DNA from 3 places in the Streptomyces europaeiscabiei genome. Region 2 is predicted to be linked to each of the others. Evidence: riboswitches for the same ligand, from Rfam matches in the RefSeq annotation. Region 2 holds a riboswitch; each other region holds the start of a gene.

Region 1 (9,758 bases), 6.3 Mb from region 2:
CCGCCCCGCATCACGAATACCTGAGGGAAGACGCCCATGTCCCAGATGACGGAGAGGGTCGTGAGCATCACGATGATCGGCTTGAGGATGGGGAGGGTGACATAGCGGAACACGCCCCACGCACCGGCGCCGTCCAGGCGGGCGGCCTCCTCCAACTCCTTGGGGACCTGGGTGAGTCCGGCGCTGAGGGTGATGACGACGAACGGCACCGCGCCCCACACCACGAGGAGCGTGATGACGGCCAGGCCCTCGGGTCCGCTGGCGAACCAGTTGTGGCCGATCATGTCGACGCCGGGGAGCTTGCTGAGGAGCGCGTTGAAGATGCCGTAGTCGGAGTCGAAGAGCCACTTGAAGACGGTGGTGGCCACGATGATCGGCATGCCCCAACTCGCCACGAGCGCGATGTTGATGAGCGTCTTCACCCAGCCGGAGACCCGCTGGAGCAGCAGGGCGATCGCCATGCCGATGACCATCGTGAGGATGACGGAGGCGGCGGCGAAGACGATGGTCCGGACGACGACCGCCCAGAACTCGCTGTCCCCCAGCACCTTGGAGAAGTTGTCGAAGCCGACCGACTCGGCGGGCTTGAACCCCCACAGCTGGGACTGGCCGAACTCCTGGAAGGACAGGGTGACGAGGCGGACCAGCGGATAGCCGAGGACGACGGCGAGAATCAGCAGGCAGGGGGCCAGAAGGGCCCAGGGGACGGCGGATCCGCCGGGAGTCCGCTTTCTGGCCGGCCGTTCCGGGGCGGCCGACGGTGGCGGTGGCGCCGGCCGCGCGGGCGGCACCTTCGCAGGGGCAGTCGTGTCTGCGGCACTCATCGCGCGCTCCTAAAGCAAAGGAAGAAGGGGCCGATCAGTGCCCCGTCAGCCTCGCCCCGTAAGGGGCGCGGGGAACTGCGCGACCAGCCACGACGCACCGGCACCGACCCGACGCCCCATCGCGGCACTTTCGTAAATCGCCCATCGACCGGACCTGTGGCACCCACCGGCCGAGGGCCGTGGCACCCCCGGCCGGGCCCGGCCACCTCGGCCGGGGCCCGACCCGCGGGTCACCGTCACTCGTTGTTGATGACCTTGTCGATCTCGGCGTCCGCCGTCTTCGCGGCCTCCTCGACCGACTGCTTGCCGGTGCCGATGGACTGCAGCATCGTCTGCAGGATCTGCGCCTTCTCGACCTGGCCCCAGCCGGGAGCCATCGGGACGAACCAGTTGGACTCGGCCGCGGTGGCCGGGACCGCCGTCGCCGGGTCGTCCTTCAGGGTGGCGAGGTCGGTCTTGTTGTTGGGCAGGTTGCCCTTCTCGATCAGACCCTTCTGGCCGGAGGGGCCGGTGAAGGCGTTGATCCACTCGGCGGCGACGGTCTGCGCGTCGGACTTCACCGGGACGGCGAGGTCGCTGCCGCCGAGGAAGACGGGGAGGTTCTTGCCGGACGGGCCGGGCATCACGAAGTTCTCGACGTTGCCTTCGAGCTTGCCGGTCTTGTCGTTCTCCTTGGCCGCGGCGGTCGCGCCCTCCCAGGCGGGGGCGAAGATCATGCCGGACTTGCCCTGGCCGTAGACGATGTAGCGGTCGGACTCGTCCTTGGTCTTGTCGCCGTGCATGTACTTGTCGACGACGTTCTTGAACGCGTCGAGCCCCTTGAGGGACTCGGGCGAGGAGAGGTTGGCCTTCCACTTGCCGCCGGACTCGACGGCGATGGAGCCACCGGCGTCGTAGACGAAGGACATGGCCGCGTACCAGTCGCGGGTGGGCTGGTACCAGGCACTGAACTTGTCGCCCTGCTTCTTCTGGACCTTGTCGAGGGCGGCGGTGAGTTCGTCGTACGTCTTCGGCGTGGACTTGACGCCCGCGGCGGCGAAGACGTCCTTGCGCCAGTTGGCGACGCGGCCACCGGCGTAGTACGGGACGCCGTAGGTCTTGCCCTCGTAGGTGACGGAGGCCTTGAGGCCGTCCAGCCAGGCGTCGGAGTTGTCGAACTTCGCCGCGTCGACGGGAGCGAAGGCGCCCTTGACCATGTAGGCGAGCATCTCCGTGTTGCCCATCTCGACCACGTCGGGGGCCTTGTCGGTGGCGAGGACGGCGTCGAGCTTGGCGTTCTTGTCGGGCCAGCCGTAGTACTCGTGCTTGATGGTGATCCCGGGGTGCTTCTTCTCGATCGCCGCGTCGGCGGCCTTGACCAGCTCCGGCCAGTTGTTCTGCGCGTCCACCGTGAGCCAGACCGTCAGTTCCTTGGTGTCCGAGCCGGTGTCCGAGCTCTTGCTCCCACCGCCCCCGCACGCCGCGACGGAGACCATCATGCCCGCGATACAGACCGCGATCGTCAGCTTCCTCTTCACGCCACCCTCCTCAGGGATGCCATTGCTCAGGGATGCCACAAACCCCCCTGCTCCCCGCGGTGACAGACGTACCGCCCATGGGGCCAGGACCTGGACCAATGGTGTAGACCAGTACGCCGGAGCTTGGCTCAGACCATTCGCTCTGTCAAGGGTGCTCGAACCGCCTCTCACCAGCTGTTATGCGACCTATATATGCAGGAACCTTTATGTAATAAGCCAGCGAAAACCGTCCGCTTGAGCCACACTCTTCAGGTAGACCACTGCACCCTCGCGGAGTGGACCAGCGGAGACCTCTCCGTGGACTAGACCAGCGGGGCCTGCGAAGGTATACAGAGGGATCACGCCACGAGGAGCCGGGAAGGCGGAGCATGAGCACCGACGTCAGCAGTGCGGAGAACGAGAACGGGGCGACCGTCCGTACCGCACGCGTGCCCAAGTACTACCGCCTGAAGAAGCATCTGCTGGACATGACCGAGACGCAGGCGCCCGGCACGCCGGTACCTCCCGAGCGCACCCTCGCCGCCGAGTTCGACACCTCGCGCACGACCGTGCGACAGGCGCTGCAGGAGCTGGTCGTCGAGGGGCGGCTGGAGCGCATCCAGGGCAAGGGCACGTTCGTCGCCAAACCGAAGGTCGCCCAGACTCTGCAACTCACCTCGTACACCGAGGACATGCGCGCCCAGGGCCTCGAACCCACGTCCCAGCTGCTGGACATCGGCTACATCACCGCCGACGACACCCTGGCGGGACAGCTCGACATCACCGCCGGCGGCCGGGTCCTGCGCATCGAGCGCCTCCGCATGGCGAACGGCGAGCCGATGGCGATCGAGACGACCCATCTGAGTGCCAAGCGCTTCCCGGCCCTGCGCAGGTCACTGGTCAAGTACACCTCCCTCTACACCGCGCTCGCCGAGGTGTACGACGTCCGTCTAGCCGAGGCCGAGGAGACCATCGAGACCTCACTGGCCACCCCGCGCGAGGCCGGTCTGCTGGGCACGGACGTGGGCCTGCCGATGCTGATGCTCTCCCGGCACTCGCTGGACCAGGAAGGGCAGCCGGTGGAGTGGGTGCGGTCGGTGTACCGAGGTGACCGGTACAAGTTCGTGGCGAGGCTCAAGCGCCCGCAGGACTGAGCCACTTGGAGCCGGGGTGAGGGCCGCGGCCACGCCGGGTCGTACGCGATCGCCCACCACTGCTACGCCCGGCTTGGGTGCGTGCCGATACGTACGCGAGCCGATCGGCGAGTCGGCGTACGACCGCCACATGGACATCTGTGCGCCCATGCCCCCGACGCACCGGTGCCGTCCCGACGGGAGTTCGAGCGCAGGCGGACGGATCGACAGAAAGCAGACCTCCACCAGCGGTTCCACCGGCGCTGAACACACAACCTTCGCATCCGTTATCCGGACAGGGGGTTCCATACGACGGAACCCGTCCCTTACATTTCCTGCGCGTTGCGCAGGTGACCAGTGGCGATCAGTGAGGGGACGGAACCGGGACATGTCAGAAGCGCCTGAAGTGAGACCGCCGGTGGTGACACCTGTCAGGGTGGTCATCGCCCTGTGCCTGATTGCACCGTTCGTGGCGATGCTCTGGGTCGGTTCGTACGCCAAGACGGACCCGGCGTTCATCGGTATCCCCTTCTTCTACTGGTACCAGATGGCCTGGGTGTTCATCTCCACCGCGCTCACGGCCACCGCGTACGTCCTGTGGCAGCGCGACCAGCGCTCCCGCAAGTCCGAGACCCGGGCCGGGGGTGCCGCGAAGTGAAGGACGGCGTGAACGGCGTGGCACTCGCCGTCTTCATCTTCTTCTTCCTGGCCGTCACGGTCATGGGCTTCCTGGCCGCGCGCTGGCGCAAGGCCGAGAACGAAAGCCTCGACGAATGGGGGCTCGGCGGCCGGTCGTTCGGCACCTGGGTCACCTGGTTCCTGCTCGGCGGCGACCTCTACACGGCGTACACCTTCGTCGCCGTCCCCGCGGCGATCTACGCGGCGGGCGCGGCCGGCTTCTTCGCCGTGCCGTACACGATCCTCGTCTACCCGCTGATCTTCACGTTCCTGCCCCGCCTGTGGTCGGTCTCCCACAAGCACGGCTACGTGACGACCTCGGACTTCGTACGCGGCCGATTCGGCTCGAAGGGCCTGTCCCTGGCGGTCGCCCTCACCGGCATCCTGGCGACGATGCCCTACATCGCCCTCCAACTCGTCGGTATCCAGGCCGTGCTGGACGTGATGGGCGTGGGCGGCGGCGAGAACACCAACTGGTTCATCAAGGACCTGCCGCTGCTGATCGCGTTCGGTGTCCTGGCGGCCTACACCTATTCCTCCGGTCTCCGTGCCCCCGCACTGATCGCGTTCGTGAAGGACACCCTGATCTACATCGTCATCGCGGTGGCGATCATCTACATCCCGATCAAGCTCGGCGGCTTCGACGACATCTTCGCCAAGGCGGGCGAGGCGTACAGCCAGACCAACCCGGCGACGGACAAGCCGCGCGGCGCCCTCGTCCCCGGTGACGCCAACCAGTGGACGTACGCCACTCTGGCCCTCGGCTCGGCGCTGGCGCTCTTCATGTACCCGCACTCGATCACGGCGACGCTGTCGTCCAGGAGCCGCGAGGTCATCCGCCGCAACACGACGATCCTGCCGCTGTACTCGCTGATGCTGGGGCTGCTCGCCCTGCTGGGCTTCATGGCGATCGCGGCCGGGATCCAGGTGCAGAACGGCCAGCTGGCGATCCCACAGCTGTTCGAGACGATGTTCCCCGACTGGTTCGCGGGCGTCGCCTTCGCGGCCATCGGCATCGGAGCCCTGGTCCCCGCGGCGATCATGTCCATCGCGGCGGCAAACCTCTTCACCCGCAACATCTACAAGGACTTCATCAAGCCGGACGCCACGCCCGCGCAGGAGACCAAGGTCTCCAAGCTGGTGTCCCTGCTGGTGAAGGTGGGCGCGCTGGCCTTCGTCCTCACCATGGACAAGACGGTCGCCATCAACTTCCAGCTCCTGGGCGGCATCTGGATCCTCCAGACCTTCCCGGCCCTCGTCGGCGGCCTCTTCACCCGTTGGTGCCACCGCTGGGCCCTCCTCGCCGGCTGGGCCGTCGGCATGCTGTACGGGACGATCGCCGCTTACGGCGTGGCCTCCCCCACGCAGAAGCACTTCGGCGGCTCCTCCGCGGAGATCCCCGGCATAGGCGAGATCGGCTACATCGGCCTGACGGCCTTCGTCCTCAACGTCGTGGTCACGGTAGTCCTCACCTTCGTCCTGCGGGCGTTCAAGGCCCCAGAAGGCATCGACGAGACCAAGCCGGAGGACTACACGGCGGACGCGGGCGACGCGGGCGTCAAGGTGGAACTGCCCCCGGCCACCGCGGGGTCGAGCCACTAGGTTCTTGTTGGGTTCGGGGGCGGCGGGGGCCGTTTCTTCGCCCCCGCCGCCCCTACCCATTCCCATCCCCCAGGGGCTGCGCCCCTTCGACCCCCACCCGCAGGTCCGTCGTGATTGCTCGCGCAGTTCCCCGCGCCACTGAAAGACATGGGTCGCGCCCGGAGTCTTTTAGGGGGCGCGGGGAACTGCGCGAGCAACCCCACCCAACCCGCACCCGCCCACGAACCGGCAACCCCCCCGAGCTCTCAGACGCAAGGGGGGCTCGAAAGGGCACAGCCCCTGGAGGATGGGACGGGTAGGGGCGGCGGGGGCGAAACCCCTCCGGTTACGCTGACCACGTGACCGCCCGCACCCCGATCGTGCTCGACAGCGACCCCGGTATAGACGACGCCGTAGCCCTGCAGTACCTGCTCGGCACCGGCCTGTGGGACCTCAAGGCCTACACCTCGGTCGGCGGCAATCTCCCCGCAGAAGCGACGTACACCAACGCCCGCGCCCTGGCCCGAGCCCTACGCATCGACGCCGACGTCCCCGTACACCGAGGCGCGGGCCGCCCCCTCTCCCGCCTCCCCTACCGCGAGGCATCCGCCTTCCACGGTCCGGCGGGCCTCGGCAACGAAACCCTCCCCGACTCGACGGCCCCCCACCTCGCGGAGTCGTCCGCCCAGGCCCTCCTGAGGCTCTCCCGGAAGCACGAAGGCGAGCTGACGGTCTGCGCGACCGGCCCGCTCACCAACGTGGCCATCGCCCTGCTGGAGGACCCGGACTTCGCCCACCGCGTCGGCAGGTTCGTGTTCATGGGCGGCGCCGCCCAGGTGCCGGGGAACTTCACCCCGGTCGCCGAGTTCAACATCTGGGCCGACCCGGACGCCGCCGAGATCGTGCTCTCCTCCGGCATCCCGTTCACCATGGTCGACCTGGATGCCTCGCACCGCTGGCTGTTCCGCCCCGCCGACCTCGCCGCACTGGAGGCCGCCGGCCCGGGCACGGCCCTCGCCGCCCGGCTGATGCGCACCTACATGGACGCCTACACCCGCCACGGCGGAGACGGCACATGTCCGCTGCACGATCCGCTGGCCGTGGGGGTCTGCGGGGACGAGGCGTTCGTCGAGGCCGCCGAGGGGGCCGTCGTCGTGGAGTGCGCGAGCGAACTCACACGCGGCCAGACCGTGTTCGTGCCGGCCGCCGCCCGGCGCGTCCACTACTCCGAGTCCCCCGCCCTGACCGCCCGCCTCCGCGCCACCGGCCGCGTCGCCCTGGGGCCGGGCACCCGTGACTTCACCGAGGACTTCGTGGCCACGCTGCCGCGGTGGCCTGCGGTGGGCTGACCCGGTCCGATCGTCCATGGACCGACGGCTCAAGTCACCCATGGACCGACGGCTCGACTCGTCCGTGGACCGACAGCTCAAGTCACCCATGGATCCGAACGGCTCGGATCGCCCAGGGACGAGCAGATCGGATCATCCGACAAGCGACGGCCCCTGTGGAAAGCCGCAGCCCCGCAACGTCGCCACTGATGCAAACTGCGACGCATGGACATCTCGATCAGGCACGTGGCCCCCGACGAGTACGCCACCCTCGGCGAGATCACCGCGCAGGCCTACCTCGGCGACGGACTGCTGGACTTCGGGGAGAGCGATGTGTACCTCGGTGAGCTGCGGGACGTGGCGAAGCGGGCCGACGAGGCCGACGTGCTCGTGGCCCTGGCGGACGGCCGGGTGCTCGGCGGTGTGACCTTCGTCCCGGCGGGCGGCCCCATGGCGGACATCGCCGCCGCGGGAGAGGCCGAGATACGGATGCTCGCGGTTGCCCCGGAAGCGCGCGGGCGGGGTGTCGGCGAGGCCCTCGTACGGGCCTGTGTGGAGCGCGCCCGGACCGTGGAGGGCTGTGCACGCGTCGTGCTGTCGACGCAGCGCACCATGCGCGCGGCCCATCGGATCTACGAACGCCTGGGCTTCACTCGCACGCCGGAGCGCGACTGGAACCCCCTCCCCGACGTCCTCGACATCTCGCTGATCACCTATGAGTTGACTCTCTGACACCCTGCGAAGCCGAATGCGACACAACATGTGGGGGTGCCACCGCGACCCGGCACTAGATGTATGCTCATGCTCGCTGTCGCCGCAGGGGAATCCGGTGCGAATCCGGAACTGTCCCGCAACGGTGTACTCGCGTGCGTACATACCTATTTGCGCACGCCTGTTCAGTCCGAACACCTGCCGACAGCGCGCCCGGCCGTCCGGTCCGGGTGCCTGACGTCCGGGCCTCGTGGAATGGGCCGGTGGACGCGACGCCCCCGCGCGTTCGTGTGCTGCCGCCTGCCCTCCGCAAGGCCCCTTGCCGAGCGAGGGAGAGCCCCCACGTGACCATCGCGCCAGCCGACCCGGTTTCAGCCGACCTGGCTTCAGCCCACCTGGCTTCAGCCACCCCGGCGACGGAGACCGACGGTCCCGGTACCGCGTTGCTGCGGACCCTGACCGAGCTGACCGTCGACCTCCCCGACGCCGATCCCGGCCGGGTCGCCGCCGCCGCGTTGCGCGGCCGGTCCGCGAGGGCCGACGACGCGGAGCTGCGCGAGCTGGCCACGGAGGCGGCCGCGGGCCTCATCTCCGAGGACCCCGCCTACTCGAAGCTGGCCGCCCGTCTGCTGGCCATCGGCATCCGCGCCGAGGCCGCCTCGCAGGGCGTCACGACGTTCACCGGGTCCATCGCCGTGGGCCACCGGGAGGGCCTCGTCGCCGACCGCACCGCGGAGTTCACGCGCGTGCACGCCGAGCGTCTGGACGCCCTGGTCGACCCGGCCGGCGACGACCGCTTCGGCTACTTCGGCCTGCGCACCCTGCACAGCCGCTACCTGCTCCGGCACCCCCTCACCCGCAAGGTCATCGAGACACCCCAGCACTTCATGCTGCGCGTGGCGAGCGGTCTGGCCGAGGACGACACCGCCCGTGCCGTGGACGAAGTCGCCGCGCTCTACGGCCTCATGAGCCGCCTCGACTATCTCCCTTCCTCCCCCACGCTCTTCAACTCCGGTACACGCCACCCCCAGATGTCGTCCTGCTACCTCCTCGACTCCCCGCTGGACGAGCTGGACTCCATCTACGACCGCTACCACCAGGTGGCCCGCCTCTCGAAGCACGCCGGCGGCATCGGCCTGTCGTACTCCCGTATCCGCTCGCGCGGTTCGCTGATCCGGGGCACCAACGGACACTCCAACGGCATCGTGCCGTTCCTGAAGACGCTGGACGCCTCGGTCGCCGCCGTGAACCAGGGCGGCCGGCGCAAGGGCGCGGCCGCGGTCTACCTGGAGACCTGGCACTCCGACATCGAGGAGTTCCTGGAGCTGCGCGACAACACCGGTGAGGACGCCCGGCGTACGCACAACCTGAACCTGGCGCACTGGATCCCGGACGAGTTCATGCGCCGGGTGAACGCCGACGAGCCGTGGTCGCTGTTCTCCCCGGCCGACGTGCCCGAGCTGGTCGACCTGTGGGGCGAGGAGTTCGAGGCCGCCTACCGCAAGGCGGAGGCGGGCGGCCTGGCGAAGAAGACCATCCCGGCCCGTGATCTGTACGGCCGCATGATGCGCACCCTCGCGCAGACCGGCAACGGCTGGATGACCTTCAAGGACGCGGCCAACCGCACGGCCAACCAGACGGCGGAGCCGGGCCATGTCGTGCACTCGTCCAACCTCTGCACGGAGATCCTGGAGGTCACGGACGACGGGGAGACGGCGGTCTGCAACCTGGGCTCGGTGAACCTGGGCGCGTTCGTCGACCGGGCGGCGGGCGACATGGACTGGCAGCGGCTGGACGAGACCGTCCGCACCGCCGTCACCTTCCTCGACCGCGTGGTCGACATCAACTTCTACCCGACCGAGCAGGCGGGCCGGTCCAACGCCAAGTGGCGCCCGGTCGGCCTCGGCGCGATGGGCCTGCAGGACGTCTTCTTCCAGCTGCGCCTGCCCTTCGACTCCCCCGAGGCCAAGGCGCTGTCCACGCGGATCGCCGAGCGCATCATGCTCG
Region 2 (9,758 bases):
AGGACGCGCTCGCCGAACTGCTCCCCGAGGCCGCAGCACGCGGCCGGAGCGTGCTCATCGGCGGCGTCTTCAACTCCGGCCTGCTCACCGACCCCAAGCCGGGCGCCACCTACGACTACGCGCCCGCCCCGGAACCCGTACTCGAACGGGCCCTGCGCCTGAAAGCGGTCACGGAACGCCACGGTGTCCCCCTGCGCGCCGCCGCCCTCCGCTTCCCCCTCGGCCACCCGGCCGTCGTCAGCGTCCTCACCGGCGCCCGCTCGCCCGACGAGGTCCGCGACACCGTTGAGCAGTCCCGCCACCCGGTGCCGGCCGCCCTCTGGGACGAGCTGCGCGCGGAGGGCCTGCTCGCCCCGGAAGCCCCCGTGCCCGTCGAAGCCCCCGTGCATCTCGACGAGCCCGCACCCCTCGAAGAGAAGGAGCCGTCGTGAGGATCGCCCTGCACACCAGGGTCCGCGCCGACCGCGTCGAGGAGTACGACGCGGCCCACCGCGAGGTACCGGAAGAGCTGACCACCGCCATCCGCGCCGCCGGGGTGAGCGAGTGGACGATCTGGCGCAGCGGCACCGACCTCTTCCACCTGCTGGAGGTCGAGGACTACGCGGCGATGATCGCCGAGCTGGAGACACTCCCGGTCAACATCGCCTGGCAGGCCCGCATGGCCGACCTGCTCGACGTCGTCCACGACTACTCGGCGTCAGGGTCCGACGTCGGCCTGCCCGTGGTGTGGGAGCTGTGACGCCAACCGGTACGGACGCCAACACCGGGATCGTCGACGCCCACCACCACGTCTGGGACCTCTCCGTCCGCGACCAGGGCTGGATCACCGGCCCCGAACTCGCCCCGCTGCGGCGCGACTTCACCCTCCGCGACCTGGAACCGGAGGCGCGCGCCGCCGGTGTCACCGCCACCGTGCTGGTGCAGACGATCACCGTGCCCGAGGAGACCCCCGAGTTCCTGGCCCTGGCCGCGGACAGTGACCTGGTCGCGGGCGTCGTCGGCTGGACCGACCTCACGTCGCCCGATGTCGCCGCCGCTCTCGCCGAACTGCGCGAAGGACAGGGCGGCGAGCACCTGGTGGGCCTCCGCCACCAGGTGCAGGGCGAACCCGACCCCCGCTGGCTGGTACGCCCGGACGTCCTACGGGGCCTGGCCGCCGTCGCCGACGCGGGACTCGTCTACGACCTCCTGGTCAAGCCCCACCAGCTCCCGGCCGCAGTGGAGGCGGCGACCCGCCTCCCCCAACTCACCTTCGTCCTGGACCACGTGGCGAAGCCGCCCGTGACCTCCGGCGAACTGGAACCGTGGGCGAGGCGGACACGGCGACTGGCCGCCCTCCCTAACACCGTCTGCAAGCTCTCCGGCCTGGTCACGGAAGCCGACTGGGAAGCCTGGTCCGTCGCGGACCTCGTCCCGTACGCCGACACCGTGCTCGACGCCTTCGGACCCGACCGGCTGATGTTCGGCTCCGACTGGCCCGTCTGCCGGCTCGCCTCGGACTACCGCGAAGTCCTCGACACGGCCAGGTCGTTGACATCCGGACTCGGTCCGGCAGAACACCGGGAGGTCTTCGCGGGCACCGCCGTCCGCGTCTACGGCCTGCGGATCTGAGCCATGGCGACCAGCTCCTCCGGGGTGCGCGGACCGGGCTCGTCCTCGGTCAACAACCCTTGTTCGCAGAGCAGTTGAACGACCGCGATGCCCCAGGGGAGCCGTAGCCCGGCCTGTTGGAGGAGGTCCGTGCGGGCGAGCATCGTGGCCACCGGGCCCGTGCGCGCGCCGGACGGGGTGAGCAGCGCCGCGTCGTCGGCCCACCGGAGGGCGAGATCCACGTCATGCGTGGCCATCACGACGGTGGTGCCGGACCGGCGCAGCTCGTCCAGGGTCGCGAGGAGCCGCTCCTGTCCGTCGGGGTCGAGCCCGGCGGTCGGCTCGTCGAGGATCAGCACCCGGGGCCGCATCGCGACCGCGCCGGCGATGGCGGTCCGCTTGCGTTGACCGTAGGAGAGCAGATGGGTGGGCCGGTCGGCGAGGGCACTGATGCCGAGCGCGCCGAGCGCCTCGTCCACCCGGGCCCGCACCTGCGCGTCGGACAGCCCGAGGTTGAGCGGCCCGAACGACACGTCCTGCGCGACGGACGCGGCGAAGAGCTGGTCGTCCGGGTCCTGGACGACCAGCTGGACCGTCGTACGCAGCCGGGTCAGGCCCTTGCGGTCGTACGTCACCGGCCGCCCCTCCACCGCCAGCTCGCCCGTACGGGGCCGCAGCCCGCCGCTGAGCAGTCGCATCAGTGTGGTCTTGCCGCTGCCGTTGCGGCCCAGCAGGGCCAGCGCGCGCCCCTCGTGCACCTCGAAGTCGAGATCGCTGAGCACGGCCGGACCGTCCTCGTACGCGAAGGACGCGCCCCGCAGGGCGACCAGCACGGGCTCGCTCATGGCAGCGGCCTTTCCAGGACGAAGGTGAGGGCGGCCACAGTGGCGAGGAGCACGACACTGGCCGCGGTGAAGCGGGCGGAGATCCGGGCCTCGGGCACCAGCACACGCAGGGTGCCGTCGTAACCCCGCCCGGCGAGCCCGGTCTGCAGCCGGGCCGCCCGGTCGAAGGCCCGTACGAACGCGGTGGCGCCGAGACCGGCGAGCGAACGCCAGGTGGCCGCCCGCGTGGTGTGACCCAGCCGGGCGGCCTGCGCCTCCCGGATCCGGCGCACGGAGTCCAGGAGCAGAAAGCTCATGCGGTACGTGACCAGCGCCACGTCCACGACCGGCGCGGGCACCCCGGCCCTGACCAGGCGCGGCAGCAGGTCCGACATGGGTGTGGTGAAGGCGAACAGCAGGACGCCGAGGGAGGCGGCCGAGGTGCGCAGCAGCAGTTCCCCTGCGCGGACCGGGCCGCCGTCGGCCAGGGTGAGGAACCCGTCGGGCCCGCCGACCTGGACGAGCAGCGGCAGCGCGCCGGTCACGCAGAAGCCCAGCGGCACCCGGTAGGCACGCCACAGGCGACGGCCGGGCACGCCCGCCGGGCCCAGCAGCACGGCGAGCGCGGTCAGCAGGACCAGGGCCGCGCCGGGCCAGGGCGGCAGGGAGATCGCGAGCACGGTGAGGCCGAGCCCGAGCACGGCCTTGTCCACGGGATGGCGGCGGCGCCAGCGACTGCTGTGCGCCGCCGCGTCGATCGGCAGCACGAGGGCTCAGACCCGCCCGGCGGGGGACTCCCCGGAGCCGGCGGAGGAGCCTTCGTCGCCGGGCGAGGGCTTCGCGGCTGCCGTGGCCGTCACAGCCGCCGTACCGGCCGCGACCGTCGTGCTCACCGGAAGGGCCTCGGCCGTCCCGGCCGTGGTGGCGTCCCCGGCCCCGTCCAGCTCTGCCCGGGCCCGCGCCTCGCCCTGGCGGCGGCCCCGGTGGATGCCGAAGTAGTAGGCGAGGACGCCCGCTCCCAGCGCGGCCTGGAGGGAGAACAGCGCCGACTCGATCTCGCCGGAGGGCGGCTCGTACAGGGGCGAGAACCACGGCTCGTAGTCCGGCTCGATCTCGGTGATCGCCGTCTCCGCTTCACCGTCGGCGCCGGTGAAGGGCTCCTCCTTGTGGTCGCCGAGGCCGAGCGCCAGCGGCAGGACGGCGAGCGCGGCCACGACGAGCAGCAGCAGGGCGTTGATCTTCGTGTTCCGGTTCATCGGGCCACCGCCTCGGTCTCGGTCTCGGTGCGGTCGCGCTTGCCGGTCAGGAGCACGCCGAGCCGGGTCAGTTCGCCCTTGCTCGACTGCACCAGCAGACGCATCACCAGCACGGTGAGGAGGCCCTCGCTGACCGCCAGCGGGATCTGGGTGACGGCGAAGATGGAGCCGAACTTGCCGAGCGCGCCCAGGAAGCCGCTGCTCGGGTCGGGAAACGCGAGCGCCAGCTGCACGCTGGTGACGCAGTAGGTGACGAGGTCTGCGACGAACGCGCCGAAGAACACCGTGACCATCAGCGGCACGTCGAAGCGCCGCAGCAGCCGGTAGATGGCGTAGCCCGCCCAGGGCCCGACGATCGCCATCGAGAAGACGTTGGCGCCGAGCGTGGTCAGGCCGCCGTGCGCGAGCAGCAGTGCCTGGAAGAGCAGGGTGATGGTGCCCAGGACCGCCATGATCGGCGGGCGGAACAGGATGGCGCCCAGTCCGGTGCCGGTGGGGTGGGAGCAACTCCCGGTGACCGACGGCAGTTTCAGCGCGGACAGGACGAAGGTGAAGGCCCCCGAGGCGCCGAGCAGCAGCGTGCTCTCGGGATTCTCCTTGACCTCACGGGTGAGTGCCCGGACTCCGTGGACGACGAATGGCGCGGACGCGACGCTCCAGGCGATCGCGTGCGCCGGAGGAAGGAAACCCTCGGCTATGTGCATGGCTCAGCAGACCCTCTCCAGCACCTCGTGGATGGTTGACGCGCCTTGGCCGGTCTCCTGGCTTACGGGTGACACCGCCCATGCTCCGCCTTCCCGGGTCACAAGGACCCAGTGGCTGTCCGTGAGGACTGGAGCCGGACTTCCCGATCACAGTGGCGAGGGCCGCACCGGCATGACACCGGATTTCCCGTTCACCAAGGCGTGGTGACAGTAGTGCCCACATAAGGGCGCTGACAAGCGGAGACGAGGGGCGCGCGGGCGCCGTGGAACAGCTCACACCACGGCGCACGCCCCGTGAGCCCCACGCCGCACCAGGGTGAACTCACGACGACGGCAAGTGGCCGGATCCGCTCGCACACCTGGTCGCCCTTGGCCACAGGTCCCGCCCTGCGCTTGAATTCACCCTTCACGCCATCGGCACAGGGAGTCCGCAGTGCACCGCCCGACCTTGGTACGCAGTTCACGCCGTCTCGGCGTTCTCACCGCAGCAGCGCTCGCGGTCGCCGTCGCCACCGCGGGGCCGGCCGCGGCCCACGCGGAGGTCGAGGCGGAGGGCGCCCGAGCCCTCGACCAGAACGTCGAACTGACCTTCTCCGCGGAGTCGGAGTCCTCCTCCGCCGGCATCACCAAGCTGGAAGTGATCCTCCCCAAGGGCGTGGTCCCCTCCGACATCGCCTACGAGGAGGGCCCCGACGGCTGGAAGTTCACCCCGACCAGCCGGGGCTACACCGTGTCGGGCTCGAAGCTCGCGGTGGGGGAGGACGTCGAGTACGTCGTCACCGTACGGCAGTTGCCGGACGCCAAGTCGCTGGTCTTCAAGACCCTGCAGTCGTACAGCGACGGCAAGGTGGACCGCTGGATCGAGTTGGAGGAGTCCGAAGGGGACGGGCACGGCCACGGTCACCCGGCACCCCGTCTGGACCTGAAGGCCGCCGCCCCCGGCGCCGAAGTCGTGAGCCCCACCCCGTCGGAGGAACCCACGACGGCCTCACCCTCACCCTCACCCGAAACGAGCGCCGAGACCTCCGCGCCGTCGGCGGAGCCCGCTGCGGACAGCGCCGACGGCGACGAGGGTGTCTCCCCCGCCGTACCGCTCGGCATCGGCGCGGCCGTCCTCCTCGCGCTCGGCGGCGGTCTGTGGTGGTTCCGGTCCCGCCGGGACGGGACCGGCTGACGAGTCCGCCCGATCCGGGGCTCGTGCGGCCGCGCCGTCCACCGAAAGACCCTGACCTGACCGAAACGTGGCACGGGCTTTACTGCGACCTCCTTGCAGTTACCTGCTCCCCGCACAAGGGTGAAGGGGTTCGACGACATGCACGCGGCACGACGAGTTAGGCGCACGCCCCATGGCCCCTGTTACCGACACCGCCTCCTCGGCCACCGCCGAGAAGGGCGGTTTCTCATGGCGCCGGATCCGCGCCTCGATGACGCGCGCGGAGTGGGCGAGCCTCGGCGGTATGGCCGGCTTCATCCTGGCGCTGCATCTCATCGGCTGGTTCACGCTGGTCGTGATCGTCGCCCCCGAGCACTACAGCGTCGGCAGCAGGACCTTCGGCATCGGTATGGGCGTCACCGCCTACACCCTGGGGATGCGGCACGCCTTCGACGCCGACCACATCGCCGCCATCGACAACACCACCCGCAAACTGATGGGCGAGGGGCAGCGCCCGCTGTCGGTCGGCTTCTGGTTCTCCCTCGGGCACTCGTCGATCGTCTTCGCCCTCACCTTCCTGCTCACCCTCGGCGTCAAGGCGCTCGCCGGACCGGTGCGGAACGGCGACTCCCAGCTGCACGACCTCGCCGGCTGGATCGGTACCACGGTCTCCGGGACGTTCCTCTACGTCATCGCGATCATCAACCTGGTGATCATGGTGGGCATCTGGAAGGTGTTCCGGGAGATGCGCTCGGGCTCCTTCGACGAGGCCGCGCTGGAGGAGCGGCTGAACAGCCGGGGCTTCATGAACCGGCTCCTCGGACGGTTGATGAAGTCGATCACCAAGCCGTGGCAGATGTTCCCGCTGGGCCTGCTCTTCGGCCTGGGGTTCGACACGGCGACCGAGGTCGCGCTCTTGGTCCTGGCCGGTTCGGGCGCGGCCTCCGGACTGCCCTGGTACGCGATCCTGTGCCTGCCGATCCTGTTCGCGGCCGGTATGTCGCTCCTGGACACGATCGACGGCTCGTTCATGAACTTCGCGTACGGCTGGGCGTTCTCCAAGCCGGTCCGCAAGGTCTACTACAACCTCACGATCACCGGCCTCTCGGTGGCCGTCGCCCTCGTCATCGGCACCGTCGAACTGCTCGGCCTCGTCGCCGAGAAGGCGCATCTGCACGGCACGTTCTGGGACCGGGTCGCCGGCCTCGACCTCAACATCATCGGCTATGTCGTCGTCGGCCTGTTCTTCGTCACCTGGGCGGTCGCGCTGCTGGTGTGGCGGTTCGGGCGGATCGAGGAGAAGTGGACGACGGGCAGAACGCCCACCCGCGACCCGGCGACCCCGTGACCCGCCCTCGGCCCAGGTCTGCCGATCGGCCCAGGTCTGCCGATCGGCTCAGGCCTGCGGATCAGCTCAGGCCTGCGGATCGGCCCCGGCCTACGAATCGGTCTCGATCCGTGGCGCCACCTGGGGCGCCGATGGCGATGACGCCATCATGAGGCCCATGAATCGGCCTCCGCCGCGCCTCCACACCCCCGAGTGGTTCACGGCCGACGACTCGACCCTCGACGTCGCCCTCGTCTACCCGATGCAGGGCCCCGCCGGGATCTTCGGCCCCACCTGCGGGGCGTGCGCGCGGCTGGCCGCCGAGGAGGTCAACAAGGCCGGGGGAGTGCTGGGCAGGGAGCTGCGGCTGATCGAGGTCGACGGCGGCGCGGAGCCGTGGCGGGTCGCCGAGGACGTGGAGGCCCTGGTCGCCTCGGGAGCGGTGCAGGGTGTCACCGGCTGGCACATCTCCTCCGTCCGGCGGGCCCTGGCCCCGCGCATCGCGCACCGGGTGCCGTACGTGTACACGGCCCTGTACGAGGGTGGGGAACGCACCGAGGGCGTCTTCATGACGAGTGAGACGCCGTCCTGGCAACTGCTGCCCGCGATGCGGCTGCTGGCCGAGTCACGCGGTGTACGCCGCTGGTTCGTCGTCGGCAACGACTACGTGTGGCCCCGCCGCACGGCACGGGCGGCCCGGGGCTACGCCCGCGAGTGCCGGGGCAGGGTCAGTGGCGAGGCGTATCTGCCGCTCGGCACCGAGGACTTCGAGGACGTCCTGCGACGCATCGAGCGGGCCGACGCCGACGGGGTCCTGATGCTCCTGGTCGGCAGCGACGCGGTCCGCTTCAACCGGGCCTTCGCCGCCTCCGGGCTCGACCGGCGGTGCCTGCGGCTGAGCACGCTGATGGACGAGAACATGCTGATGGGCAGCGGCCCCGAGGCCACCCTCGACCTCTACAGCACGGCAGGTTTCTTCGCCTCGCTCGCCGACCGGAACACCCTGGACTTCCACGGCCAGTACGCGGACCGCTTCGGTCTGGAGGCGCCCGTTCCGGGCAGCCTCGGCGAGTCCTGCTACGAGGGTGTCCTGCTGCTCGCCGCGCTCGTCGAGCGGGCGCGCGCCCTGGACGTGGCCGCGATCGGGGCGACCGCCGACACCGTCTCCTACGAGGGGCCGCGCGGCCTGCTGGGCCTCGACGGGCGGCATGTGCGCCAGCGCATCTACCTCGCGCGGGCGGACGGCTGCGACTTCAACGTCCTCGCCCAGCTGCGCGCTCCGCACGACCTGCGTTGACCCTGCCCCGACCGTCGTCGGGCCCACCGCTCTCCAGAGTCCGGGCCAGCAGGTCCAGCAGGAGTTCCAGCCGCTTCCCGTCCTCGTCGGTGAGCGGCTCCGATTCTGCCCAGTGGGCGCGCACCGCGCGGGCGAGCTGCTGCCATCGCTCGCTGCCGCGCGGGGTGAGGTGGGCGAGGACGCGGCGCCGGTCGGCGGGGTCGACGCGACGGAAGACCAGGTTCCGGTCGACGAGTTGGTCGATCAGCTTGGTCAGGCTCGGCGCCGGCAGAAAGGCGTGTTCGGCGAGGGCCGTCATGTTGTGGCCCTGCCCGTCGGAGAGCAGGTCAAGGACCCGCCACGCCTCGACGGAGCAGTCGAACTCGTCGAGCACGGACTGCACTCGGCGCACGGACAGACGCTCGGCCCGGGTCAACAGACGGAGCAGTTCCTCGGGCCGCCTCGCCATCGCACTCCCCAACTCGCCTTCAGCCGCCCCCTCGACGGTGATGTCCGGAGCTTACCTTCGACCATCCCGCTCCTGACAGAAAAACCAGGAGTACATCCTTTCCGCGAGAAGTGACAAATATTTCGGGGCCTCAAAAAAATACTTCCTCAGGAAACTGTTCTTCAATTGCGCCGAAACGCAAGGGAAACAGTGGCCTCGCAGGCTGTGGTCGCACTTCAGCGACCTAGGAGGTATTGCATGTCCGGGATCGGCATCAACAGACGCGGTCTTCTCGCGGGCGCGTCGGCGCTCGGTACGACCGTCGCCCTCAGCGCGTGCGGAGCCAAGACCGGCAGCGGCACGTCATCGGCCGCCGGAGCGCAGGCGGACACCTCCGGCGACACCGTCAAGGTGGGTCTGCTGAACTCGCTCTCGGGCACGATGGCCATCAGCGAGGTCACCGTCCACAACGCGCTGCTCCTCGCGGTGAAGGAGATCAACGCCGCCGGTGGCGTCCTGGGCAAGAAACTGAAGCCCATCAGCCAGGACGGCGCCTCCGACTGGCCGACCTTCGCCGAGAAGGCGGAGGCCCTGATCACCGACGACAAGGTGGTCGCCACCTTCGGCTGCTGGACCTCCGCCAGCCGCAAGGCCGTCAAGCCGGTCTTCGAGCGCTACAAGTCGCTCCTCTTCTACCCCGTGCAGTACGAGGGCCTGGAACAGTCCCCGTACATCTTCTACATCGGCGCCACCACCAACCAGCAGATCGTCCCCGCCCTCGACTACCTCAAGAAGCAGGGCCTGACACGGCTGTACCTGGTGGGCAGCGACTACGTCTTCCCGCGCACCGCCAACAAGATCATCAAGGCGTACGCGCAGGCCCAGGGTATGAAGGTGGTCGGCGAGGACTACGCGCCGCTCGGCTCCACCGAGTTCAGCACCATCGTCAACAAGGTCAAGGACGCCGGCGCGGACGCCGTGTTCAACACCCTCAACGGCGACAGCAACGTGGCCTTCTTCAAGGAGTACAAGTCCGCCGGGCTGGCCGCGAAGAGCCTGCCGGTGCTGTCGGTGTCGATCGCCGAGGAGGAGGTCAAGAGCATCGGTACCCAGTACCTGGAAGGCCAGTTGACCGCCTGGAACTACTACGAGACCACGCCGGGCGCCGCCAACACGAAGT
Region 3 (9,758 bases), 1.7 Mb from region 2:
GGCGATGGAGTCGGCCCGCAGCTCGTCCAACGTCACCGCCGTACCGCCCAGTTCACCAGCGAGCTGCCCGGCGAGTCCCAGCCGGACATGGCCCGACTCGCAGTCGACGACCACGGAGGCGGTGCCCTCGGCCGCGAACAGCCGGGCCGCCCGCCCGGCGAGCGCGACGGGTTCCGGCCCGCCGGTCGCCCGGCCGTCGGTCACCACGACGACCAGCGGCCGTCGCGCGGGGTCCCGCAGCCGCTCCACCCGCAGCACGTCGTGCGCCTTGAGCAGCCCGGCCGCCAGCGGCGTCCGCCCGCCCGTGGGCAGCGACTCCAGCCGGGCCGCCGCCGCGTCCACGGACGAGGTCGGCGGCAGCGCCACCTCGGCGGCCGACCCCCGGAAGGTCACCAGACCCACCTTGTCCCGCCGCTGATAGGCGTCGAGGAGCAGCGACAGGACGGCGCCCTTCACGGCACTCATCCGCTGCCGCGCCGCCATCGACCCGGAGGCGTCGACCACGAACAGCACGAGGTTCCCCTCACGCCCCTCCCGCGTCGCCTGCCGCAGATCGTCACGGCGTACGACCAGCCCCGGCCCGGACCGTCCCCGCGTCCGCTGATGCGGCGCGGCGGCCTGCACGGTCGCCGCGAGATGCAGCTTGGTCAGCGTGCCACGGGGCCGACGCGCTCCGGTCGTGCGCCCGTGCTCGGTCCGTGCCCGCGAACGCCGCCCGGTAGCGCCCTCCCCGAGCCCCGGCACGCTCAGCACCTTCGTACGAAAGGGTTCGGCGGCCCGTACGGCGGACTGCTCCCCGGCGGCCGGAGCCTGCGCCGGCACGCCCTCCCCGCTCTCGGGCTGTGCCCCGGAGTCACCGCCCTGCGGTCCCTCGGGCTCGGAGGAGGGCGGCTGCCCACCGCCACCGGGTCCGTCGGGACCGGGGTCGGGGTCTTCGTCGTCCTGAGTGGTCTCCGGGTCCGCCGAGTTCTCCGGTGGCTCCGCGAACTCCTCCAGCGTCTCGTCGAGCTTGTCCTCGTCGAGCCCCGGCGCGTCGAACGGGTTCCGTCGTCGCCGGTGCGGCAGGGCGAGCAGCGCCGCCTGCCGCACATCCTCCGCCAGCACCTCGGTCCGCCCGGCCCACGCGGCCAGCGCGGTGGCCGTCCGGGCCATCACGATGTCGGCCCGCATCCCGTCGACCTCGAAGGCCGCACAGGTCGCAGCGATCTGCCGCAGCACCCCGTCGCCCAGCACCACGGACGGCAACAACTCCCGTGCGGCGGCGACCCGTTGCCGTACGTCGGCCTCCTCGTCCGCCCAACGGGCCACGAAACCCGCCGGGTCGTCGTCATAGGCGAGCCGCCGCCGTACGACCTCCACCCGCTGGTCCGGCTCCCGCGAGGCCGCGACCTCGACGGTCAGCCCGAACCGGTCGAGCAACTGCGGCCGCAGCTCGCCCTCCTCGGGGTTCATGGTCCCCACGAGCAGGAACCGCGCGGCATGCCGTACGGAGACACCCTCGCGCTCCACGTACGAGGCGCCCATCGCGGCCGCGTCGAGCAGCAGGTCGACGAGGTGGTCGTGGAGCAGGTTCACCTCGTCGACGTAGAGGATCCCCCGGTGCGCGTCCGCGAGGAGACCCGGCTCGAACGCCTTCACGCCCTCGGACAGCGCCCGCTCGATGTCGAGGGCGCCGACGAGCCGGTCCTCGGAGGCGCCGACGGGCAGCTCGACCATGCGGGACGGCCGTGTCTCGAACGCCGGCTCGTGCGGCCCGTCCGGGCACGCGGGGTCCGGCTTCGCGGGATCGCACGAGAACCGGCAGCCGACGACGACCTCCACCTGCGGCAGCAGCGCCGCGAGCGCCCGCACGGCGGTGCTCTTCGCGGTCCCCTTCTCACCGCGCACCAGCACACCGCCGACCGCCGGCGACACCGCGTTCAGCAGCAGCGCCAGCCGCAGGTCGTCCTGGCCGACGACGGCCGTGAACGGAAACGGAACACTCACTATGCGTCGCCCTCCAAGTCACCCTCCGGCCATGGGCGGTTGACCCGCGGCCGGTCGTTCAACAGCGAGCCCGTGCTCATCCGGACGCTCCCGGTGTTCCCGGTGCTCCGGGCGGCACGAACGGCAGTCCCGGCGGCGCGCCCGACTCGATGAGCCGCCACAGCGCGTCCGTGTCCGCGTGTTCCTCGATCAGATCGCCGAGCCGGTCGAGCTGCTCCTCGCGCAGCGCCGCGAACGACGTGTCGGCGGCCGGCACGAAACGGCGCCCAGAGGCGGCCGCCACCTCACGCAGAAAGGCCCGCCGGAACCCGTCCGACTCCAACGACCCGTGCCAGTGCGTGCCCCAGGTCTGTCCGACCCGGCACCCGTCCAGGAAGGGTTCCCCGCCCATGACCTCGGCGACCCCGTGATGGATCTCGTACCCCTCGACGTGTTCCCCGAGGGCCTCCCCGACGGGCCGTGTGAGCGTCTTCTCGGGAGCGAACCGCACGCGCACGGGCAGTATCCCGAGCCCGTCCACATGCCCCCGCCGACTCTCGACCTCGTCCTCGATGTGCTCCCCGAGCACCTGGAACCCACCGCAGATGCCGAGGACCGGCCGCCCCTGCGCGGCACGTCGTGCGAGGGCGTCGGCGAGGCCCCGCTCCCGCAGCCACTCCAACGCCCGGACCGTCCCCCGGGTCCCCGGAACGACGACGAGGTCGGCGTCGGCCAGCTCCTCGGCCCGGTCCACGAACCGCACGACGACACCGGGTTCGGCGGCGAGCGCGTCCACGTCGGTGAAGTTGGACATCAGCGGCACCGCGCACACGGCCACCCGCAGCACGTCCTCCCCGACGGGCGGCGCGACGTTCGACTCCCGGACGGTCCCCCGCAGCGAGACCCGCAGTCCGTCCTCCTCGTCGATCCCGAGCCCGTGCCGGAACGGCAGCACGCCGTACGTCCGCCGCCCGGTGAGCCCGTGCAACATGTCGAGCCCCGGCTCCAGCAGGGAGACGTCCCCCCGGAACTTGTTGACGAGGAACCCGGCGACGAGGGCCTGGTCCTCGGGGGAGAGCAGTGCGACGGTCCCGAAGAACGACGCGAAGACCCCACCACGGTCGATGTCGCCGACGACGAGCACGGGAAGCCCGGCGTTGCGGGCGATCCCCATGTTGACGATGTCGGTCCGCCGCAGATTGATCTCGGCGGGGGAACCGGCCCCCTCACAGATCACCGCGTCGTACGTGCCCCGCAACTCGGCGAGACACTCCAACACCGTCCCGAGCAGCCGCTGTTGCCGCCCCCCGTGGTACCCGCGCGCACTCATCTCCCCCACGGGCTTGCCCAGCAGCACCACCTGGCTGCTCCGCTCTCCCCCGGGCTTCAGCAGAACGGGGTTCATGAGCGCACTGGGCTCCACGCGGCAGGCCTGCGCCTGCATGGCCTGAGCCCGCCCGATCTCGGCGCCTTCCTTCGTCACGAAGGAGTTGAGCGACATGTTCTGCGCCTTGAAGGGCGCGACCTTGACGCCCTGCCGCACGAGCCACCGACAGATCCCGGCGGTCACCACACTCTTCCCGGCATCGGACGTGGTCCCGGCGACCAGCAGTCCGCCACTCATCCCTGCCTCCTCAACCGCTGTGCCGAGCGCCCGGCGACCCGCCCCCGCAGCGCCGCCGCACCCGCACTCACCCCGAGCGCCAGCCACCCGACCCGCCGGGACAACCGAACAGCCCGCTCGATGTCGCCCACGACGACGGCCCGCCCTTCCCCATTCAGCACAGGCCGATGCTCAACCCGCCCCCCGTACGCCAACGTGCCCCCCAGTCGCACTCCGAGCGCCCCCGCGAACGAGGCCTCCACGGGCCCCGCGTTGGGACTCGGATGCTTCCCCGCGTCCGCCCGCCACGCCCGAACAGCCCCCCGGGCATCCCCACCGGCAGCCGCGGCCAGCACCGCGGTCAGCCGGGCTCCCGGCCACCCCGCCACGTCGTCCAGCCGCGCGGAGGCCCACCCGTACCGGCGATACCGCTGCGACCGGTGTCCGACCATGGCGTCCATCGTGTTGACGGCCCGAAACCCCACGAGCCCGGGCACCCCGGCGACGGCCCCCCACACGAGCGCCCCCACCACCGCGTCGGACGTGTTCTCGGCGACGGACTCCACGACGGCCCGCGCGATCCCGTCGGGGTCGAGCGCCTGAGGATCCCGCCCGCACAGATGAGGCAACCGGGCCCGCGCGCCCTCGACATCCCCCGCGTCGAGGAACTGCCCGATCGTCCGGGCCTCCCGCCCGAGCGAGGTCCCCCCGACGACGGCCCAGGTGGCGGCGGCGGTCAACCCGACGGAGGCGACCCGCGACGGCCGTACGGCGGCCGCCGCGACGGCCCCCAGCGCCACGGCGCCGCCCGCGCACACCGCGGTGTGCAGTGCGCCCCACCCGCGGTGGTCGCGCCACAGCACCCGTTCCACGGCACCGGCGGCCCGCCCGAACGCGGCGACCGGATGCCCCCGGCGCGGATCACCGAGCAGCAGATCACCGAGGAGCCCGGCGGCGGCGCCGTACGCGAAGACGCGGTCGGCACGCACCGGTTCAGCCGGTCACGGGGTCGGGCAGGGACCGGGCGCTGAGCCCCGGCGGGCAGCCGCACATGGCGCACATGGCGATATGTCCTCACTCAGGGTGTCCACGCCCTGGTTCGACGAGACCGACGGCGAGAGTTCCTGGCTCCCGGGGTGTTCTTCCCGGTGACAGTGGCGGGACCGCGCCGGACTCGCACCGGCTTCCTCTCCTGCCGTCGTACATGGCCCCGGCAGTCCACCACGCTCCCGGAAGACCCGTCAACTTGCTGTTGACCTGCGGTGCAGGGGTGTGCTGAGCCCCACACCGCCGAAATCGCGTCAGACACCCGAATCGGCTCTTTCCGCGCTCTTCCCCGACGCCCGGACTGGGAACACTTGAGGGAACGGCAGTACGAAAGCCGAGCGCCGACGAGCGGCGTCGGGACACGGCGCTCGGGTCGTCGCGGTGAGGACGCCGTGTCGGTGCGCCGGCCGGTGAGGTGGAGGTCGGTGTGGTCGGCAGGGAGTCGCCGGAGCGGATGTGGGTCAGGAGCAGCTACTCCGGTGAAGCGGACGACTGCGTGGAAGTGGCCGCCGGGCAGAGGCGGGTCACGGTTCGTGACTCGAACGGGAACGGTGACGCGCTGCTCGTCTTTCGCTACGCGGCGTGGTGTGGTTTTCTGGCGGGACTTGTGGACCCGGGAGCGGGCGGATCGTGAGGATCGGCCCGGGGGACGGAAGGTGACACATGGCAGACCGAGCGAGGGAAACAGCCTCGGCGCGCACGGGGAAGTCGGGCGTCTGGCGTGAACGGGTGACCGCGGCCGCTCCATTGGCGCTCTTCTGCTCCGTGATGGGGGTGCTGTCCGTCGGAGTGGGCGCTCTGGCCGCGCTGCTCGTGCCGAGCGGTGAGGTGCGTGCTCTCGTCTGGCTGGTGGTGACCGTGCTGGGCGCCGCCGGGGCCGGCCTGTGGTGGGGTCTGACCCCGGTCACGGAACGGCTCCGGGTCCTGAACCGGGCGCTCGGCCAGGCTCGGCCCCCAAGGCCGCATCACCGCTGACGGTGGCGCCACGAGAGCCGGTGGCGCCAGGAGAGCCGGTGGAGCGGTGCCGCAACGCGCCGCCCAGCCATGCGCCGAGAGCCGTGACGAGGGCCGCGCCCACCGCGCCGATCACGGCCGAGGCGAGTGGGGAGGCGTCACCGAGCCGTATGCCGGGACCGACCCGGGTGGCGACCGCGACGCTGAACAACAGGACACTGCCGCATGCCGTGCCGAGCAGCAGCCGCACGGACAGCGGCGGGACGGTTCCCGCCGCTCGGGCGCTCTCGACCTGACTGAGCGGCTCCGCCCGTTCGGGGTGCCGCACGGCGTACGCCCTGAGGTCGCCGTCGCCGAGCTCGGCATGCTCCTCCGGGTCGGTCCGCTCGGGCGGAACCTGCGGCGTGTCGCCCGCCGCGGAGGCGGGTGCCGTGCGCAATTCCCGCCACCACGCCCGTATTCCGAAGACCGCCATGAGGCCTCCCTCCCCGTTCGTCGCCCGGGCGTCCCGTCCCGGGTCAGTCGTTGTCCAGGCTCTCCCTGATCGCGTCGAGCGCCTCGATCATCCTCTCGCCGTGGTGAGCGATGGAGCTGATGTCCTCGAAGCACTCCTGGTAGCGCGCTGTGAGGGCCAGGTCGTCACGGTTCGACAGGCCCCCGGTGGGGCCCTCGATGTAGAGCAGGTCGTCGTCGTCCTTGAAACCGAGCAGGATGAACGGCGTGGTGGTGCCGTAGTGCGCTCCGACGGAGAACGGAAGCAGCTGGAGGCTCACACGAGGGTGTCGCGCCACGGTCTTGATGCGCTCGAGTTGCCGCCGCATGACCGCGGGACCGCCCACCACGCGTCGTACGGAGGCCTCGTCCAGGACGATGCCCACCTCGGGGCCGTGGTCGCCGTCGAGGGACCGCTCCTGCCGGGTGGTACGCAGTTCCACCTGTCGCCGCACCCGCGCCTCGGGAGTCCTGGCCGAGAGCAGAGCCGTGGCGTAGTCCTCCGTCTGCAGGAGCCCGGGCAGGACGATGGGGTTGTACATGCGGATCGTGTTGGCCGCGCCCTCGTACCCCAGGTACTGCGCGAACTGCGGTGAGACGAGGTCGCTGTACTGGGCCCACCAGGACTGGCCCTTGGAGCCTCGGGCGGCCTCCTCCAGCTCCGCGACCAGGCTCGTGTCCGTGACCCGGTACTGCTGGAGCAGTGCCCGCAGGTCCGTGACTCCGAGGCCGACCGTCCCCGCCTCGATCCTGATCAGCTTGGACAGTGACCACTCCAGGCCCTGCGCGGCGTCCCGCTGGGTCAGCCCGGCGCTCTCGCGCGCTTTGCGCAGCTCGATTCGCAGCCTGCGTCGATTCAGGCTCGGATCGATGTCCCTGGCCATGGTGCTCCCTGCCACATGTCGTCATTGACTTGTCGGGTCGCCACCTTCGCGTAGTAACTCCCTATCAGATTAGGTGAGTTCGCGAGTGGCGGCTAGCCGCCGTCAGTATGACATGTGTCTTTTCGGAGGTGGCGCACCCGCGCCGCGAACACAGAGAAAACCCCCGTAAGCGTCATGAAGCGCCTACGGGGGTTGCCTCTGGAGTTGTCGGTGTCGGCCCGAGAGGGCCATGGGATTTCCGGTCTCAGGTCATGATCAGGGAAATTCCGTACGCCACGGCCGCCGCGCACAGCGCGAAGCACACGTACGCCCCTGTGGTCGCGGCCGCCACCGAGTCGCCCCGGGTTGACGCCTCCTCCCGCTTGGAGAGGCCGACGATGCCCAGGGTGAAGAGGCCGACGAGGGCCACGGTGACCACGAGACTGACTCCGAAGACGGAGCCGAGAGCTGCCCAGTCGATGTGCATGGTGGTGATTCCTCAGGGAGTCGTGGGGCTCAGACGGCGGGCGTCGGCGTGGACGAGCCCGCCGGGGCCGTGGTCTCGGCGGCGGCCGTGGCCGCGGGGGCCGGGATGGTCGCCGTGAGGTCCTCGGTCACGGTGCCGACCGGCGGCGGAGTCACGGCGGCAATGGCCGTCGTCACCACACCGGGCGGCTCCTCGGTGTCGTTCACATTGGTGTGGTCGACCACCTCGCGGCGGGAGACCATCCAGATCGCGGCGCTGGAGGCGATGAGGAAGACCGCGACGACGGCCGTGCCCCACGCGCCGAAGGACGTCACCCACTCGGCGAGCGCGGCGACCAGCGCCGCGGCCGGCAGGGTCAGACCCCAGGCGACGAACATCCGGGTCGCGGTGGACCAACGGACCACCCCGCCCTTGCGGCCGAGGCCCGCGCCCATCACCGCACCGGAGACCGAGTGCGTGGTGGAGAGCGAGAAGCCGAGGTGAGAGGAGGCCAGGATGACCGTGGCCGCGCTGGTCTGGGCGGCGAAGCCCTGCTGCGGCTGGAGGTCGGTCAGGCCCTTGCCCATCGTGCGGATGATGCGCCAGCCGCCCAGGTAGGTGCCGAGGGCGATGGCCGCACCCGCGGAGACGATGACCCACACCGGCGGGTCGGAGTCGGGCGCGAGGGCGCCGCCGGCCACCAGGGCGAGGGTGATGATGCCCATCGTCTTCTGGGCGTCGTTCGTGCCGTGGGCCAGCGAGACCAGGCCCGCGGAGGCGATCTGACCGGCGCGGTAGCCCTTGCCGGAGGCCTTCTCGCTCGTGTGCCGACCGAGCCTGTACGTCAGCCGGGTGGCGAGCATCGCCGCGATACCGGCGACCAGCGGGGCGGCGACGGCGGGGATCAGCACCTTGGTGACGAGCACGTCGCCGTGCACCGCGCCCACACCGACCGAGGCGATGGTGGCGCCGATGAGGCCGCCCATCAGGGCGTGGGAGGAACTGGAGGGGAGCCCGACGAGCCAGGTCAGCAGATTCCAGAGGATGGCGCCGACGAGCGCCGCGAAGATGACCTCTGGCTGTATGCCGGACTCGTCGACGAGTCCCTTGGAGATGGTGTTGGCGACCTCGATGGAAAGGAACGCGCCGACAAGGTTGAGCACGGCGGACATGGCCACCGCGACCTTGGGCTTCATGGCGCCGGTCGAGATGGTGGTGGCCATCGCGTTGGCGGTGTCGTGGAAACCGTTCGTAAAATCGAACGCAAGCGCGGTGACGACCACGATCGCGAGGATCAGCGAGAAGTTTTCCATTTACCCGAGCTTCTTTCGGACGTCAGTGGCATGAGGACCGTAGGCAACCTGGGTGAACGGAAGGTGAACTGGGGCGGGCGCGTGGGTGTAGTGAATGAGGTGCCGCCGCTCCGTTTGTGCGTGGGCGGACCCGTCCGGCGTGACGGAACGGCGGCCCGACGTTCGAACTGAGACGGAATGCCGAGGTCCGCTGCCCCGCCGGCCCTTGGTGAACTGCTTCAACCGGCTCATCGACCCGTTGAACGGGTTCCGGTCACCCGGCAGGCTCCCGCTGCCGTTGTCGTGACGTCGTGTTCCCGCGGCTGCGACGGCGAGACGGCTGGAGAGCACGGGCCGTGATTCCGCACGGCAACGGCGGCGACGTGTGCGACGGAACCCGCGGAGGCTACTGGAGGATCGCCGAATCCCGTCGATCACCGGCCGATCGCCAACACCGGGCGACGTATGCGCATATGGCCTCCTCCGGAGGTCGTGTTCGACCCCGCGGTGCCCGGGCCCGGGGCCCGTCGGCGCGATCCGCCTGGCAGGATCACGGCATGGCTGAGCAGGGGAGCGACACCCGGGACGAGCGGGGCGCAGGTGAGGACGCACAGGGTGCGCGGGACGGGCGGGCCGGGCGGCGAAGAGGCGTGCCGGACGACGTGGCGCGCGCGTGGGACGAACTCGTCGCGACGGCCCGCCGGACGGTGGCCGACGGTCTGGTCGTCGGCACCTCCGGCAACGTGTCCGTACGCGTCGGGGACACCGTCCTGGTCACACCGACGGGAGTGCCCTACGACCGCCTGACTCCGGACGACATCACGGGCGTCGACCTCTCCGGCCGACAGGTCCTCGGCACACTTCGCCCGACGAGCGAACTGCCCATGCACCTGGCGATCCACACCGCCACCGACGCCCGTGCCGTCGTCCACACCCACGCCGTCCACGCGACGGCCGTCTCCACCCTCGTGAGCGAGCTGCCGCTGATCCACTACATGTCCGCGGCCCTCGGCGGACCCGTCCGAGTCGCCCCCTACGCGACCTACGGCACCCCGGAGTTGGCCGAGAACATGCTC

What was found. Region 2 has a riboswitch for cobalamin ahead of OG858_RS03465 (energy-coupling factor ABC transporter permease). Riboswitches for the same ligand answer to the same signal wherever they lie in the genome.
Region 1: it holds a riboswitch for cobalamin, as region 2 does, so the genes downstream of both, OG858_RS30735 (ribonucleoside-diphosphate reductase subunit alpha) here and OG858_RS03465 (energy-coupling factor ABC transporter permease) in region 2, are expected to answer to the same signal.
Region 3: it holds a riboswitch for cobalamin, as region 2 does, so the genes downstream of both, OG858_RS10485 (cobalamin biosynthesis protein) here and OG858_RS03465 (energy-coupling factor ABC transporter permease) in region 2, are expected to answer to the same signal.

Annotation. Positions count from the first base shown of each region.
Region 1 covers NZ_CP107841.1:6,997,246-7,007,003, reverse strand. Annotated here, with positions in the region: gene OG858_RS30775 (carbohydrate ABC transporter permease) at 1-824, opposite strand, end outside; gene OG858_RS30770 (extracellular solute-binding protein) at 1,061-2,341, opposite strand; gene OG858_RS30765 (GntR family transcriptional regulator) at 2,710-3,474, shown strand; gene OG858_RS30755 (DUF3311 domain-containing protein) at 3,842-4,111, shown strand; gene mctP (monocarboxylate uptake permease MctP) at 4,108-5,733, shown strand; gene OG858_RS30745 (nucleoside hydrolase) at 6,072-7,061, shown strand; gene OG858_RS30740 (GNAT family N-acetyltransferase) at 7,266-7,772, shown strand; cobalamin riboswitch at 7,836-7,971, shown strand; gene OG858_RS30735 (ribonucleoside-diphosphate reductase subunit alpha) at 8,096-9,758, shown strand, end outside.
Region 2 covers NZ_CP107841.1:736,808-746,565, reverse strand. Annotated here, with positions in the region: gene OG858_RS03495 (aldo/keto reductase) at 1-431, shown strand, start outside; gene OG858_RS03490 (L-rhamnose mutarotase) at 428-739, shown strand; gene OG858_RS03485 (amidohydrolase family protein) at 736-1,611, shown strand; gene OG858_RS03480 (energy-coupling factor ABC transporter ATP-binding protein) at 1,593-2,435, opposite strand; gene cbiQ (cobalt ECF transporter T component CbiQ) at 2,432-3,181, opposite strand; gene OG858_RS03470 (energy-coupling factor ABC transporter substrate-binding protein) at 3,188-3,670, opposite strand; gene OG858_RS03465 (energy-coupling factor ABC transporter permease) at 3,667-4,374, opposite strand; cobalamin riboswitch at 4,405-4,588, opposite strand; gene OG858_RS03460 (DUF1775 domain-containing protein) at 4,808-5,548, shown strand; gene nicT (Nickel transporter NicT) at 5,799-6,875, shown strand; gene OG858_RS03450 (substrate-binding domain-containing protein) at 7,033-8,151, shown strand; gene OG858_RS03445 (MarR family winged helix-turn-helix transcriptional regulator) at 8,108-8,599, opposite strand; gene urtA (urea ABC transporter substrate-binding protein) at 8,837-9,758, shown strand, end outside.
Region 3 covers NZ_CP107841.1:2,422,593-2,432,350, reverse strand. Annotated here, with positions in the region: gene OG858_RS10495 (putative cobaltochelatase) at 1-1,986, opposite strand, end outside; gene OG858_RS10490 (cobyric acid synthase) at 2,063-3,589, opposite strand; gene OG858_RS10485 (cobalamin biosynthesis protein) at 3,586-4,557, opposite strand; cobalamin riboswitch at 4,665-4,806, opposite strand; gene OG858_RS10480 (DUF397 domain-containing protein) at 5,070-5,249, shown strand; gene OG858_RS10475 (hypothetical protein) at 5,279-5,590, shown strand; gene OG858_RS10470 (hypothetical protein) at 5,520-6,044, opposite strand; gene OG858_RS10465 (helix-turn-helix domain-containing protein) at 6,088-6,945, opposite strand; gene OG858_RS10460 (hypothetical protein) at 7,190-7,411, opposite strand; gene OG858_RS10455 (inorganic phosphate transporter) at 7,441-8,703, opposite strand; gene OG858_RS10450 (class II aldolase/adducin family protein) at 9,240-9,758, shown strand, end outside.